One region of the Rhodococcus sp. GQ147 genome, then DNA from elsewhere that is predicted to be linked to it. Evidence: riboswitches for the same ligand, from Rfam matches in the RefSeq annotation. Region 1 holds a riboswitch; the other holds the start of a gene.
The links. Region 1 has a riboswitch for thiamine pyrophosphate ahead of thiC (phosphomethylpyrimidine synthase ThiC). Riboswitches for the same ligand answer to the same signal wherever they lie in the genome.

Region 1 (7,040 bases):
AGGTGCGTAGCTACCAGTGGGTTTCGTGGCCGGGCAGGGTTCCGGGGACAGTGGAGTCGGCCGTGTGGCATTGATCCGGACGTTCGGAACTCGTCCGTATCTGTCCGACCGGAACCCACTGTTGTGGGAGTGTACTCGGCGCCGGACTCAGGGGGCGGAGTCGTTCGCCGGCGGCGTTGGCAAAAAGATGCGGCCTGTCGTGAGATGGGAAGGGGACAGGATGTCACCGGTGCTCGTGGGCGGGTGCTCCGGTGTTGCGGTATCGGAACGGATGAAGAGCCATGTAATTTGCTGTTACGGCGAGTTTTTCGCTAGTCTTTTGGTGTTGGAGCGAGTCGCCCTATCGGGGAGGGTGGGGCCTTGTTTCAACATTCTGTTCTCCGTGCTTGGAACCTCGCCCCTGCTGTTCCGAGTTGCTAGGCGACCATGTCCGAGTCGCTGCGCAGTACCGAGAACGAGAACCCCGTTTCGTCGCTCTGCGACGAACCGTCGCCGTCCCCTGTCGGCGACAGGTACGGGAGCCGTTGGTGCCCGCCTCGACGATGCTAAAGCGGGCACCAACGGTGCCTACCGATACGACCATTTCGACTTCCATTCAGAAGCGTTAGTGCGCAGATGAGTTCGGCATCGAGTTCGGTTCGTGCGACCAAGGAAGGCGACTGCACGCGGTGGGGCGCTGCGCTCGGACACAGAGTACTGTTATCCGCGGTCGGCAGGTCCTCGTCATCTTCACCATAGTGAGGGTGGCGGAAGCCGGCCCGAGCACTTGGTTCCGAGGCCTCCGAGACGACTGTCACCCCGACGCGCCGGCCCAGGGCGTGTCTGTATCTCAGCTGGGCAAGCCGTGGATCGGGTCGAAGGGTCCGATGTCGTACGTGCATTCCTGTGGTCGAGGATCCGGTACGAAGGCCCACAACAGCGCCCGTCGTGTGATACCGGTCGATCTGGGTACCGACGCGGGTGGCGCGTTCGGTCAGGGGCAGGCAGCTTCCGGCGCGGATCCCGAACTCGGTAATGAGCACAGGTTGTTCGGTTTGTTCGAGTCGCAGTGGGAGGAATGCCGCATCGTCGAAGTCAGTGGTACTGAGCCACGTCCAGATAGGGCGAGGCAGCGACCAGGGCATAACCACCGTCGGCGAGACCGCACTACGCGCCACCGAGTGGACCGAGCGTGAGCAGGTGTCGCTGATCGTGCGCACGAGCCACTGCCCCGGCCGCATCGACCCAGTCGCGCAGCACCTGCGGCGAGTCTTCCGGGCACCGGCGTTGGTGCAGGTCGCAGTCGGGGGTGGTGCAGACACCGACCTCGGGTTCACCGAGGAGTTCCCACGCAGCGATCGAAAATGATCCGGCCCAGCGATCGACGGCGGCAGCAACCCACTCGCTGTAGCTCAGCGGCATGTCGGTAGGCTCCTGTCATCCGCCGAGATACTACTTGCGCGTTCTGTATTGCTCGTCCTCACACGCGCCGTCCTGGGCGGCGAGCACCGGGATGAGCAACTGTCCGTGCCGTTGCGTAGCTGTAAACACCGCATCGATCGGTTCGAAGTTCAGCTTGCCGTTGCGCTTGTCCACGGCCAGATTCTGAAAGGCGTTGAATCGGGTCACTGTCCCCGGTTGGCGAGACGAGAAGTAGGAGTCCAGATCCACCATCGCTCCGCAACCGGCGTTGACCGTCCAATCCGTAGCCAGTTGATAGGCGTTGAAGCCGGTCGGCCACCAGGGGTGACCGTCGAGGTGCAGAATACCGCCGGTGGTGGTCACCCGCAGCGGATGCGCATACGAGACCCACGGGGTGGAGGTCGGCGCACCTGTGTCCTCACCTGGCGATGCCGCGCCGGGTCCGGGGAGGGTGCACGCGCTCGTGAGGGGAACGGCCAGGAGCATCGCCGTCATACAGACGAGTCTCGCTCGTATCGGACCGTCGCGCTATGGACAGTCCGACAGCTGCTCGCTAGCCTGAGTTCAATTGCTGCGCACCCACTCTGCCCCAGCTGCGCTGATGGCAAGAAGATCGAGCGCACTGTTGCCCGCTTCGCGACTGTAAGGCGCTCGACGACTCCTGCCGGAAGGGATTGGGAGCGGTCTGCACTCGGAGCGAGCTCATAGATGCTGACTGTGGCCGGAAGTGCCGCAGCGAGAAGTCACCAAGAAAGAAGAGGAGAATGAAGGCAGAGCCACCCCCGAGAGGGCAACAGATCTCGCAGAAAATCTCGACCTCCGCATCCGGTCCCGATCCCACAGAGGAGGATCTGGCAGCGGTAATCGTCGCCCTGACCGGCATCGACATCGCGTCGAATGACGATAACGCGAGGCCTGGTCGTAACCGGAAACAATCCTGGCGACACTGATGCGCCGACGACTCCGAGTTGCACTCGCTGGTCGCACATCCGCCCGGCCGGGAACGAGGATGTAGACGGAGTGGCCACATCGATATGACCGAGATCGATGCCCTCGTCTTCTGTACCAGCACGCGTGGTCTCGGCCTATCCGATGGCGGGATACAGTTCCGTGCCAGCCGCTTTCGTCACATGCAGCTGCTGCCCGAGTCGGTCCTCGCTCAAAGTGACAGTACCCCGCGGTAGCTGGAACTCCCCGTGACGCATTGCCGCGGCGATCCGCTCGCTATCCTCCGCTTTCCGGGCAGCCTGCCACCATATGTGAACTGCCTCGAACACAGACTCGCTCAACGTCGACAGCGGCGGTGCCCAAGGACCGAATTGCGCCCGGTACCTCCTCAGAAACGAGGCGTTGCCCTCCGTTTGTAATCCTTGGAAATACCCCGAGACGGAGTGCAGACCACGGGCTGCTTCGTCGCTGATGTACGTCAGCATGGACTCTTCCAATGCCGGCGCCAGTGTTATGCACCGATCCCGCAACCCCATTGCATAACACTGACGTTCGAACTCAACAGCATCAGATCCGACGAGGGACGATGTCGGCTCCCGATTTCTGAATCGATTCGACGATCTGAGCGAAGTCTCGAGTCCTCATCGATGCGAACTCTTCACCGACGATTCGGGCGCCGTACCGGGGCAACAGTTGGCGAGCCAAGCCATGTGTCGTTCGCGGCCAACAATAATCGTTGCCGGCCAGAAACGATCGTCGCACCCCCTCCATCTGCGTGAGTGGTTTCGTAGCTGTTGCCAACTGATCGCCCGGCCGCTCCCCGAGTTGGAGACGGAGACGACCGCCGCTGCCTCCTTCGTTCATGACCGGCTGCACCAGCAGCACGGGTGCATCGCCGAGCGCCTCGGCAACTGCGGTATAGGTAGCCGATGTGGTGGCGATCAGGATGGTCCGGCAGCCTGCCTGAACGAGTCGCCGCGCTTCCATGACGCCGGTCTCCGGGTCTGTGGCGTCATCGCCCACGATCAACTCGACCCGTCGGCCATGAATGCCACCCTCGGCATTGATTTCCTCGAGCGCCAGCATGGCAGCGTTGTCGATTGAGGTAGCGAAGGGGCTGCAGGGTCCGGATTTCGACGTCAACAAGCCCAGACGGGGATGGGGCGAGGCGTTTCGAGCGGTAGGGAACCCTCGACGCCGCATCAACCATTCCAATCCGGGCTGGTCGAGTTCGGCGATGAGCCGAACTCTCGTGCCTCCATCGGCGGCTCCGAAACGAAGTTTGATAAGCCCCCGCCAAGGCTGGTCGTGCACGATATCGAGGTACACATACGGACGCGCAGCAGCGATACGGCCGAGAATCTCGACCGGTTCTGCGCCGGAACCGCTGAGGTGGACCGCCATACGCACGGCAGCGCCGGGTTCGACCCGATCGCATACCCCGCCGAACAGCCATCCCGCCTCTTCGCCTGCTCCGAAAGGCTGTAGGCCACCGAGGGTGGGGATGCGGTCCACTCTTCCGCGTGCAGTACGACCTGGGTCACCGTGTTTCCTGGAAGCTATGCACGTCACAGAGATGTATCGGTGGCAGCGGTGCGATCGGCAGCCTCGACGGCATCTACCAGGGCTCCTCGAAACACTTCCTGCAACATCGCGATGACGTCCCGGGCGGGACCGGCCGGGTCGATCGAGTAGAAACGGAAGCGTCCGGCCTTGCGTTCGGTGACCAATCCCGCGTGCCGCAGGATCCGGAGGTGGTTCGAAACGCCGGTGCGTCCCACGCTGTCGATCTGGTCGACCAGTTCATTGACACTGCACTCATCGCGCTCTGCCAGCACAGTGAGAATGGCTCACCGCACAGGGTCAGCGAGGGCATCGAAGGCCAGCTGTGCGGACAAGATCCCGATCTCCTCGAGTCAACAGTCGATGACGTATAGAAGAGTACCTCCTCGTAGCTCGCACAGGACGGGCCGACTTCGCACCGCTCCGACGACCGGACCAGCTACATCTGCAGCGAGACGAGTCGGGTGTTAGGGTCTGTGACGTCCCCACGGGAGCCCTATTGCAGGGGCTGAGATCGGGCTGAGGCAGCCTGCGACCGTCGAACCTGCCCGGGTAATGCCGGCGAAGGAAGTAGGAACGATTCCGATGAGTGCATCCAATTCGCATGCCCTGAGCTATGTCCACGACGAGGAACACGACCTGCGTGTACCTGTCACAGAGATCCGCTTGAACGACTCTCCCGGCGGGGTGCCGAACCCGCCGCTGCAGGTCTACCGCACTGCAGGTCCCGGTAGCGATCCGCTGGTCGGGCTCCCGCCGACGCGCGCCGACTGGATTGCTGCTCGCGGCGACGTCGAGCACTACCCGGGGCGAGAGCGGGATCTGCTCGACGATGGCCGCTCGGCTGTGCGGCGTGGAGAGGCGTCCCAGGAGTGGAAGGGGCCCCGACCTGTCCCGGTGCGAGCGAAGACAGGCCGGACGGTCACGCAGATGCACTATGCCCGGGCGGGGATCATCACCCAGGAAATGCGGTTCGTGGCGCTGCGGGAGAACTGCGACGTGGAACTGGTGCGCTCGGAGGTGGCGGCGGGTCGGGCGATCATCCCCGCCAACGTCAACCACCCCGAGTCCGAGCCGATGATCATCGGCAAGTCCTTCCTGGTGAAGATCAATGCCAACATCGGCAACTCAGCGGTGACCAGCTCCATCGTCGACGAAGTCGACAAGATGCGCTGGGCCACCCGTTGGGGCGCGGACACTGTGATGGACCTGTCCACCGGCGAAGATATCCACACCACCCGAGAATGGATCATTCGCAACTCCCCGGTGCCGATCGGCACGGTGCCGATCTACCAGGCTCTGGAGAAGGTCGCCGGCCAGGCCGATGCGCTGACGTGGGAGATCTTCCGCGACACCGTGATCGAGCAGTGTGAGCAGGGTGTGGACTACATGACCATCCACGCCGGAGTGCTGCTGCGCTACGTACCGCTCACGGCCGAGCGGCTCACCGGCATCGTCTCCCGAGGTGGGTCGATCATGGCCGGTTGGTGCCTCGCCCATCACGAGGAAAATTTTCTCTACACCCACTTCGACGAACTGTGTGAGATCTTCGCCCGCTACGACGTGGCATTTTCCCTCGGGGACGGGCTGCGACCGGGGTCGATCGCCGACGCCAATGACGCCGCGCAGTACGCCGAACTGGACACTCTTGCCGAACTGACCACCCGTGCCTGGGCTCACGACGTTCAGGTGATGGTCGAAGGCCCTGGCCACATCCCGATCCATCGGGTGCGGGAAAATGTGGAGCGTCAGCAGAAGCTATGTCATGGAGCGCCTTTCTACACCCTGGGGCCGCTGGTGACCGACATTGCTCCGGGCTACGACCACATCACCTCCGCGATCGGGGCCACCGAGATCGCCCGCCATGGCACCGCGATGCTGTGTTATGTCACCCCGAAGGAGCATCTGGGACTGCCGAATCGGGACGACGTGAAGACCGGGGTCATCACGTACAAGATCGCCGCTCATGCCGCCGACATCGCCAAGGGCCATCCCGGTGCCGTCGAGCGTGACGACGCGTTGTCGAAGGCGCGTTTCGAGTTTCGGTGGCGGGATCAGTTCGCTCTGTCGCTGGATCCGGATACGGCCGAGCAGTTCCATGACGAGACGCTTCCGGCCGAACCGGCCAAGACAGCGCACTTCTGCTCGATGTGTGGGCCGAAGTTCTGCTCGATGCGTATCTCCCAAGACATCCGGACCAGGTTCGGTGACGCCGCCGACCAGGCCGCCGTCGCCGGGATGCAACATATGTCCGACCAGTTCAGGGCCGCTGGCAGCACGGTGTATTTGGATGCCCCTACTGTCCTGTCCTCCGAAAGTAAGCGTGTGACACAGGACAACTGAGGTCGCAGGGGCGTTGAGTCCAGGTGACGAGAGGACACGGACGCAACGCCCTCAGCGGCTTGACGCACGCCCGCACTTGCTCTGCCGGGTGACGTTGTGTCGCGATGACGAAGGTGGTCGAGGACGGAGTCGGCATCGATGTGCGGTTTCGCGGTGCCGGCGACCGTCCGGGTTCGAGTACGAGGGGAATGAGATTCAGCGGCGGTACCCACTCGTGCTCAACGAAAGTGCCCATGTGTGAGCGGGGTTCGCTGTAGCAGTGATCGGGTGCCGGCGGGCGAGGCGGTGACGACATCGCCCACCTCGCTGCCGAATCGGGGGTGACCTGCACTTGTGACTCGCTCAGCTTCGAGGCACCGAGGAGTAGTTGCCGGGTGGTCTCGACGCCTGCCGTGACACGGTGCGGGTTGCCGTTCCCCTCACCGTGTCACGGCAGGCGGCCGTCTCGGAAGAGCGGTCGTGATCGTCGCCCCGGTCGATTCTGCTTCCGGGATCGGCGGTCGCTGCACACGCGCTGGAACGCGTCCGGACCATCCCGCATTCGCTCGGCGTCGACCTCGCGCGGCGGTGTTGTCCACCATCTCCGCGCGGTAATCAGTCTTCTCGATGATGCCTTGCGGGTTCTTGACCCGGGCAGGTACACCGCACCCGAGACCCTTGCAGCGTTGACGGTGCTGATCAGAGCAGCGTGAACGCGCCGACTACTGGGCAAGAGAGGCGGATTTGGTCGCCTCCAAGCGGCCGAAGTACCGAGATCTGGAAAGCACGGCAGTGGCTGAGATGAA
Region 2 (7,040 bases), on a different contig from region 1:
ATACGACAACTCCATCCGGACCCGGCGGTGGGCCCACGGGAAACTCGCCGACGAAGGTTTCCCGCTCTCAGCCGTCTCGGAGCATCTCGCCGATCCCGAGGCCCTCGTCTGGGTGGATCTGTGGAATCCCGAGCACACGGCTCTGCTCGAACTCGCCGAGGAATGGAACCTCGACCCGCACGCCGTCGAGGATTCGCTCGCACACGGCGAGCGCACGAAGGCCACCCGCTACGCCACCCATACCTTCCTCACGGTCTACGCGACACACCTGTTTCCGGATTCCGAGGACGAGAATCAGGCGCACGAGTCCCGGCTCCGCACCACCCGGATCTCCGCCTTCGTCCTGCCCCGCGGCGTCGTCACCGTTCGCCGCGGCACTCCCTTCGACATCGACGAGGCGGTGCGCAGGTGGGACGAGAACACCGACCTGCTGCAGTACGGACCGGGTGCGCTGATCCACGGCCTGCTCGACACGGTCGTCGACGGGCAGTTCGAGACCATCCAGGAACTCGACGACGCCGCCGAGGACCTCGAGGACTGCCTCTTCGAGGACGGCGCCTCCACCCGGCAGATCCAGCGACGCGTCTACCGGCTCCGCAAGGAACTCGTGCAGCTCCGGCGGGTCGTGCTGCCGATGCGCGAGGTCGTCAATGCCGTCCTGCGGACCCGCGCCGAGAGCAACCACCACCCCGAACTCGACAGTTCCTACAACGACCTCTACGACCACGTGATGCGTGCTGCAGAGTGGACCGATTCACTGCGCGAGATGGTGAACACCGTCTTCGAGACGAACCTGTCGCTGCAGGACGCGCGCCTGAACATCGTCATGAAGAAACTGACGGGATGGGCCGCGATCATCGCCGTCCCCACGGCCGTCACCGGTTGGTACGGCATGAACGTGCCCTATCCCGGAGTAGGCGAGGCCTGGGGACTGATGAGTGGGGTCGGGATCATGGTCGTGTCGGCGATCGTTCTCTACGTGCTCTTCAAGCGCCGCGACTGGTTGTGAACCCCGCGTTGCTCGGTGAACGGCTCTGTTCAGAGGAAAACTACGAGCAGCACGACGATCACGACGACCACCGCGACGGCTGCGATCACCGCACCCGCCGAACGCCGGCGCTGCACCGGCCCGTCGCGGACGAGTTCGGGATCGGCGTCGGGCGCGTCCCCGATCGGGTCGTTGTTCTCGGGACCGGAGTTGGTGGGATGCGACATCGGTCTCCTCCTGGCTGTCTGTGTCGAAGTCTGACACGGACGAGCCGGTCGTGTTCGGTTTCAGGCTGTTCGGGTGGGGTACTCCGTCAGAGCAACGTTCGATGACACAGGAGGACCCCATGGCCGACTTCGTCGATAAGGCAAAGCACAAGGCAGAAGAAGCGGGCGGCAAGATCAAGGAGAACACCGGTCAGGCGACCGGCGATCGTGATCTCGAAGCCGAGGGTCGCGGCGACCAGGCCTCCAGCGGTCTGAAGCAGGCAGGCGACAAGGTCTCGGACGCCGTCGAGAACGTCAAGGACGCTTTCAAGAAGTAGCCCTTGAACTGCGCGGTGCCGGTAGTTGCGACTACCGGCACCGCGCTGTTGAGGTGCTCGGCACCGCGCTGTCGAGGTGCTCGGCACCGCGCTGTCGAGGTGCTCGGCACCGCGCTGTGTCGGTGCGTGCAGCACCCCGCTCTCACGGGGTGCTGCCGGGACTACTTCGAGGAGGTGCCTTCGGTGTCGTCGAAGAAGTGCCAGGTACCGTCCTGCTCGTTCTGCGCCTCCATACGCCAGCCGAGTTCGCTGTTGTCGGCGCGCTGGTCGACGAACCAGGCGTGCGCGTCGTCCGCGCTCTCGATTTCCTTGGTATCCACGACGTTCCCGGTCGGGTCGATCACTCTGTAGGTAGCCATGCCGAGTGTCTTCCCACGCGACTCGCCGGTCAAACGTCGCGCGAACCTTCTGGTGTAGGGTGGAGACATCGTTCGGCTCGCACATGATGAGCAACCTCGCACCACAGTGCCCGAAGGTTCCGAACCGGACGTGAGAGTTCCCCGCCGCGTGTACCGCGGCCCCTCTTCTTCGCACTGCCCCACGGCCGGGTCTACCCGGCCGCACCCGAAAGGACGGCCATGAGCCAGAACAAAGAATTCGACGGACCCCTCTTCCTCGCGCCCACCACTCCGGAGACCGACGCCGAGACCGAACCCGTCACCGCTGTCGCCGAAGTGGGCGGTCCCCACGACTACACCTCGATCTTCTCCGCGCGCGGCGCCTGATCCCGCCTCATCCGACTGTGAAGCTACCGACTCGGTCGGCTGCGAAGTCGGCGAGCGTCTGCGATACCTGCTCGGGCCGCCCGTCGTTCTGATCAGCGGCCGCAGTGAGTACATCGATGTGCTTGTATCCGGGCAGCACCCACCTGCGTTCGTTCGGATGATCCCTCTCCGGCAACGGGATCCCGCCGCTCGCCACCAGCGTCACCACAGGATTGCGCGCGACACCGTCGCGGTGGAGATGCCCTTCGAAGCGGGTCGCCGATGCGAGGTCGAACGGAAGCCTCGACGGGAAGTACCACTCGGTGAAATCCAGTGGTGGCTCCGACAGATTCCGCGCCAGCTCCGCGATCGACGTCACCTCGCTCCCCCGATCGGTGTACCGCGCCTCGTCGGGTGACGACGCCCCAGTGCCCACCTCGTCGTAGTCGAGCCACCGGTAGACGACTCCCGGATCCGCGAACACCGCCGGCGACGCCTTGAGCGCATCGCCGAAGAATCCCGACCCGAGCACCTCCGGCGTGGCGGGAACAGGAAACAGCTTGTCGCGCACGGGCGCCCCGGTAATGAATCCGACGCTCACCTGCAGGAACCCCAGCGGTTGCGAATTGTCGTCGAGGATCGCGCCGAGCACCGCCTCGTTGGTCGCGTTCAACGTCCGCACATCCGGGTCGCCCGTCGCGAACATCGCGTAGTCCCCCGACAACAGAGTGCGCAACGTCCAGTCGATGTTCGGGTTGTCGGGCATGCGCGGGACAATGCCGTCGGTGCTGTCCGGGTCCAGTCGCGCGGCGAGTCCGGTGAGTGCGAGCAGATTCGTCGTCTCGGGATTGATGACCGTGGGAAGTGCCAGCACCGGCGATGCCGTCGAGATGGAGCCGAAGAACGCATCGACTGGCGCCGAGACCGCTTCGGGCAGATCCGGGAGGGCACTCTGCCCGGGGGAGGGCGCTCCCGCCTCGATCACCGTATCGAGCGCAAAGTACCCGCCGCACTGGTTGTAACCGGCGTCGCCCGTGGTGGCGGGATCTCCGTCGAAGTCCCATTCCGCGAAGTAGCCGGTGATGAAACCACCGAGAGAATGTCCGCCGCACAACACTTTCCGTTTCCGCAGTTCCGGGTCGGAGAGTTCGTGACGCAGCAGGTCGTACTGGTCGCGCAGCGTCTGCTCGATGCCGACATGCGAGAGCCACGCGACGTCGGCGCCGCTCGCGTGGCCGGCGAATCGTCGCCCGTCCACTTCGGCACCGCGGAAGTAGTAGTCGGTCGCGGTGTCGAGCGAACCCGTCCGCAGTGCCGCCCGGGTACCGGTGTGGTCCTCGAGGCAGTTCGATCGCCGGTCGAGTGCCCAGAACTCGACGTGGGCACCACGGGCCGCGGCCGCGACGACGGTGTTGCGCGCGACGCTCTCGAACGCGCCCGCTCCCTCGAAGATCCCGGGCTGGGCGACGAGGATCCGGTCGGCGTCGGCCGAACTCTCCGGTCCGTCGGCCGACCGCCACCGCAGATACGACAACCGGTCGCACGCGGCGGGTCGCGGTCCCGCTTCCGCCGGCAGCGGCACGGGTATCGACACCACGGACCCGAGCACCTCGCCGGCCAGCGGCGCCGACGAGTCATACGGCATTTCGGTGCGTCCGCTCGTCTCCGCCGACACCACCGATGCCGTCAGGACACTTCCCATCACCGCCGCAGCCATCGCGGCGCCCATCATTGCGCGCATCCCATCCCCCGATCGGTTCGTGCGTATTGAACACCGTTGCGGGAGTCGGGTCTACGGAAACAACAGAAGAACGGACCCGTCGGAGTTCACCGACGGCCCTTCATCGTCCGCGCAAGGGAGAGACATGCGCAGAGCGACGGTCCCTGCCGTTCGGGGGAGGTGGCAGGGACCATCACTCGAAGAGTCGGGATCTTCGATCCTTCCGTTGCGGGTGAAATGTGAGGGTGACATCCTGACCTGGGCATTTCCGTAACTTCGGGTCACATCTTCCGTTCTGCTCCCGTCCCGGCGGCCCCAGGAGGGCATGGTGCTAGGGTCGCCCGTGACACGGGGTGCTCCGCACGAGCGGGGCTGAGATCACACCCGTCGAACCTGACCAGGTAATGCTGACGAAGGGATGTCCCGACATGACCACGCCTGTACCCACATCGATCCGTCCCCTGCCCGCGCAGTGAAGGCGCGGCGGACTCTCGCCGGACTGCTCACCCTCGTCGCCGCACTCTCCGCGGTCGTCGGGTGCTCGTCCGATTCCGGGAGCGACACCATCCGATTCGCGTTGGACTGGACGCCCAACACCAATCACACCGGCCTGTACGTGGCGCAGCAGGAAGGTCTGTTCGCCGATGCGGGTCTCGACGTCGAGATCCTGCCGTACAACAACGCGACCCCCGACACCCTCGTCGACGCGGGTAGCGCCGAGTTCGGAATCTCCACGCACGCCACATCGACCATCGCCAGAGCCGCCGGGTCCCGGACCGTCGCGGTCCTCGCACCGCTGCAGCACTGGGCGACGGGGATCGCCGTGCGGGCCGACAACGCCGAGATCACGCGGCCGGCGGATCTCGACGGCAAGACCTTCGCGGGCTTCGCCAACCCTGGTGAGGACGAGATGCTCGCCGAAGTGATCCGCAACGACGGTGGTCGCGGTGAGTTCGAGAACGTGACGCTCGGGACGTCGTCGTACGAGGCCGTCTACTCGTCGACCGCCGACTTCACCGTGTCGTACCTGGCGTGGGAGGGTCTCGAGGCCGAGCACCGCGGCCTGCCCATGCGGTACTTCGGCTTCACCGACTACGGCTTCCCCGACGCGTACGCGATCGTCGTCGACGGCAACGAGGACTGGATGACGGAGAACCCGGAGCAGGCACGCGCTTTCGTGCAGGCGCTGCACCAGGGTTACCGGATCGCCGCCGACGACCCCGATCGTGGAGCCCGGGCTCTGCTCGAGGCGAACCCCGGGGCCTTCCCCGACGAGGAACTCGTCTACGAGAGCCAGCGCATGCTCGCCGCCGAGTACATGCGTGACGCCTCCGGCGCCGTCGGAGTCCTCGACGCCGGGAAATGGTCGGGCTATGCCCGGTTCCTGTACGAGAACGGCGTGCTGTCCGGACCCGACGGCAGCCCGTTGACGACCGAGCCGGACTGGTCGACCTATGTCACCGATGACTACCTCGAAGACCGATAGCATCGGCCGCGCACGTCGGCTCCTTCCCGCGCTGCTCATCGCCGGGGCTCTGGTCGCGATCTGGCAGTCGTACGTCGTGGTGAGCGGTGTCCGCCCGCAGGTGTTGCCCTCCCCCGCACGCGTTCTCACGCAGGGGTGGTCTCATCGCGTCGACATCGCCGGGCACGCCTGGTCCACTCTGCAGGTCACGATGGTCGGGTTCGCCGTGTCGCTGGCACTGGCGTGGGCCCTCGCGATCGTCGTAGACTTCTCGCCTTGGTTGCGGCGGGCCCTCGTGCCGTTGTTCGTGGTGTCGCAGACCCTGCCGATCATCGCGATCGCGCCGTTGATGATCATCTGGTTCGGTTTCGGACTGCTACCGAAGATCCTCGTCATCGCGCTGGTGACGTTCTTCCCCGTCGCGATCGGGCTGCTCGAAGGGTTCGCGGCGGCCGACCGGGAGGCGGGCGCGTTGCTACGCAGTATGGGCGCGTCGCGGTGGCAGCAGTTCCGTTACGTGCGCCTGCCATCCGCGCTCCCCCGCTTCTTCACCGCCCTGCGGATCGGCATCACCTACGCCGTCGTGGGTGCGGTGTTCGCCGAATACGTCGGCGCGACATCCGGTCTGGGCATCTACATGAGCACGCAGAAGAACTCGTTCCGCACCGATCTCGTGCTCGCTGCCGTAGTGGTGACCGCTGCTCTGTCACTCCTGCTGTACGCGCTGACGTTCGTCGTCGAACGGATGGTCGCGCCGTGGGCGCTCACGAGGGGTGAGAGATGAATGCGGTGACGGTGGCCTCGGTCCACAAGTCGTACGGCGACCGGGCGGTGATCGACGGCATCGACTGTGCTGTGGAGCCCGGCGAGTTCGTGTCCCTCATCGGGCCGAGTGGGTGCGGCAAGTCGACGCTGTTCTCGATCGTCGCGGGACTCGAGCAACCCGACACCGGAGAGGTTCTCGTCGGCGACTCCCCCGCGGCACCCGGGCAGGTCGCGCTGATGCCGCAGAAGGACCTGCTGTTCCCGTGGCGGACGGTGCTCGACAACTGCACACTCGGGCTCGAGGTGCAGGGTGTACAGCGATCCGACGCTCGTGCCCGCGCCCGCGAACTGCTGCCGACCTTCGGCCTGGCCGGCTTCGAGGACGCTGCCCCGCACCAACTGTCGGGCGGTATGCGTCAACGCGCGTCGCTCGCACGCACGGTGCTGCAGGGGCGCGACGTGCTCCTGCTCGACGAGCCGTTCGGCGCACTCGATTCGCTGACCCGCACCGAGATGCAACTGTGGTTGCAGCAGGTGTGGCAGCAGCATCGGTGGACGGTGCTGATGGTGACGCACGACGTCCGCGAGGCGGTGTTGCTGTCCGATCGGGTCGTCGTCCTCGGTCCGCGACCGACGCGGGTGCAGCACGAGCTGCGTGTGCACCTGCCCCGACCTCGAACCCTGGAGACGTGCGTGTCGAGCGAGTTCGTGGCGCTCGAACACGAGCTCATGGAGGTCCTGCACCGGTCACGACACGAGAAGCAGCAGAGGTTGCCCTCGGGATAGTCGCCGGCCGAACTGTTCGCCACCAGTGCATCCGCTACAAGATTCGCTATCCGCTACGGCAAATTGCT

Region 2: it holds a riboswitch for thiamine pyrophosphate, as region 1 does, so the genes downstream of both, AC6CID_RS03770 (ABC transporter substrate-binding protein) here and thiC (phosphomethylpyrimidine synthase ThiC) in region 1, are expected to answer to the same signal.

Annotation. Positions count from the first base shown of each region.
Region 1 covers NZ_JCAXDU010000020.1:645-7,684, forward strand. The annotation lists gene AC6CID_RS20175 (hypothetical protein) at 1,147-1,401, opposite strand; gene AC6CID_RS20180 (hypothetical protein) at 1,432-1,764, opposite strand; partial or broken gene AC6CID_RS20185 (substrate-binding protein) at 2,487-3,753, opposite strand; gene AC6CID_RS20190 (hypothetical protein) at 3,873-4,286, shown strand; TPP riboswitch at 4,390-4,499, shown strand; gene thiC (phosphomethylpyrimidine synthase ThiC) at 4,498-6,255, shown strand; gene AC6CID_RS20200 (HpcH/HpaI aldolase/citrate lyase family protein) at 6,957-7,040, opposite strand, start outside.
Region 2 covers NZ_JCAXDU010000002.1:297,152-304,191, forward strand. The annotation lists gene AC6CID_RS03740 (magnesium transporter CorA family protein) at 1-1,009, shown strand, start outside; gene AC6CID_RS03745 (hypothetical protein) at 1,039-1,215, opposite strand; gene AC6CID_RS03750 (CsbD family protein) at 1,335-1,532, shown strand; gene AC6CID_RS03755 (hypothetical protein) at 1,694-1,891, opposite strand; gene AC6CID_RS03760 (hypothetical protein) at 2,111-2,257, shown strand; gene AC6CID_RS03765 (hypothetical protein) at 2,265-3,977, opposite strand; TPP riboswitch at 4,296-4,392, shown strand; gene AC6CID_RS03770 (ABC transporter substrate-binding protein) at 4,375-5,442, shown strand; gene AC6CID_RS03775 (ABC transporter permease) at 5,420-6,205, shown strand; gene AC6CID_RS03780 (ABC transporter ATP-binding protein) at 6,202-6,972, shown strand.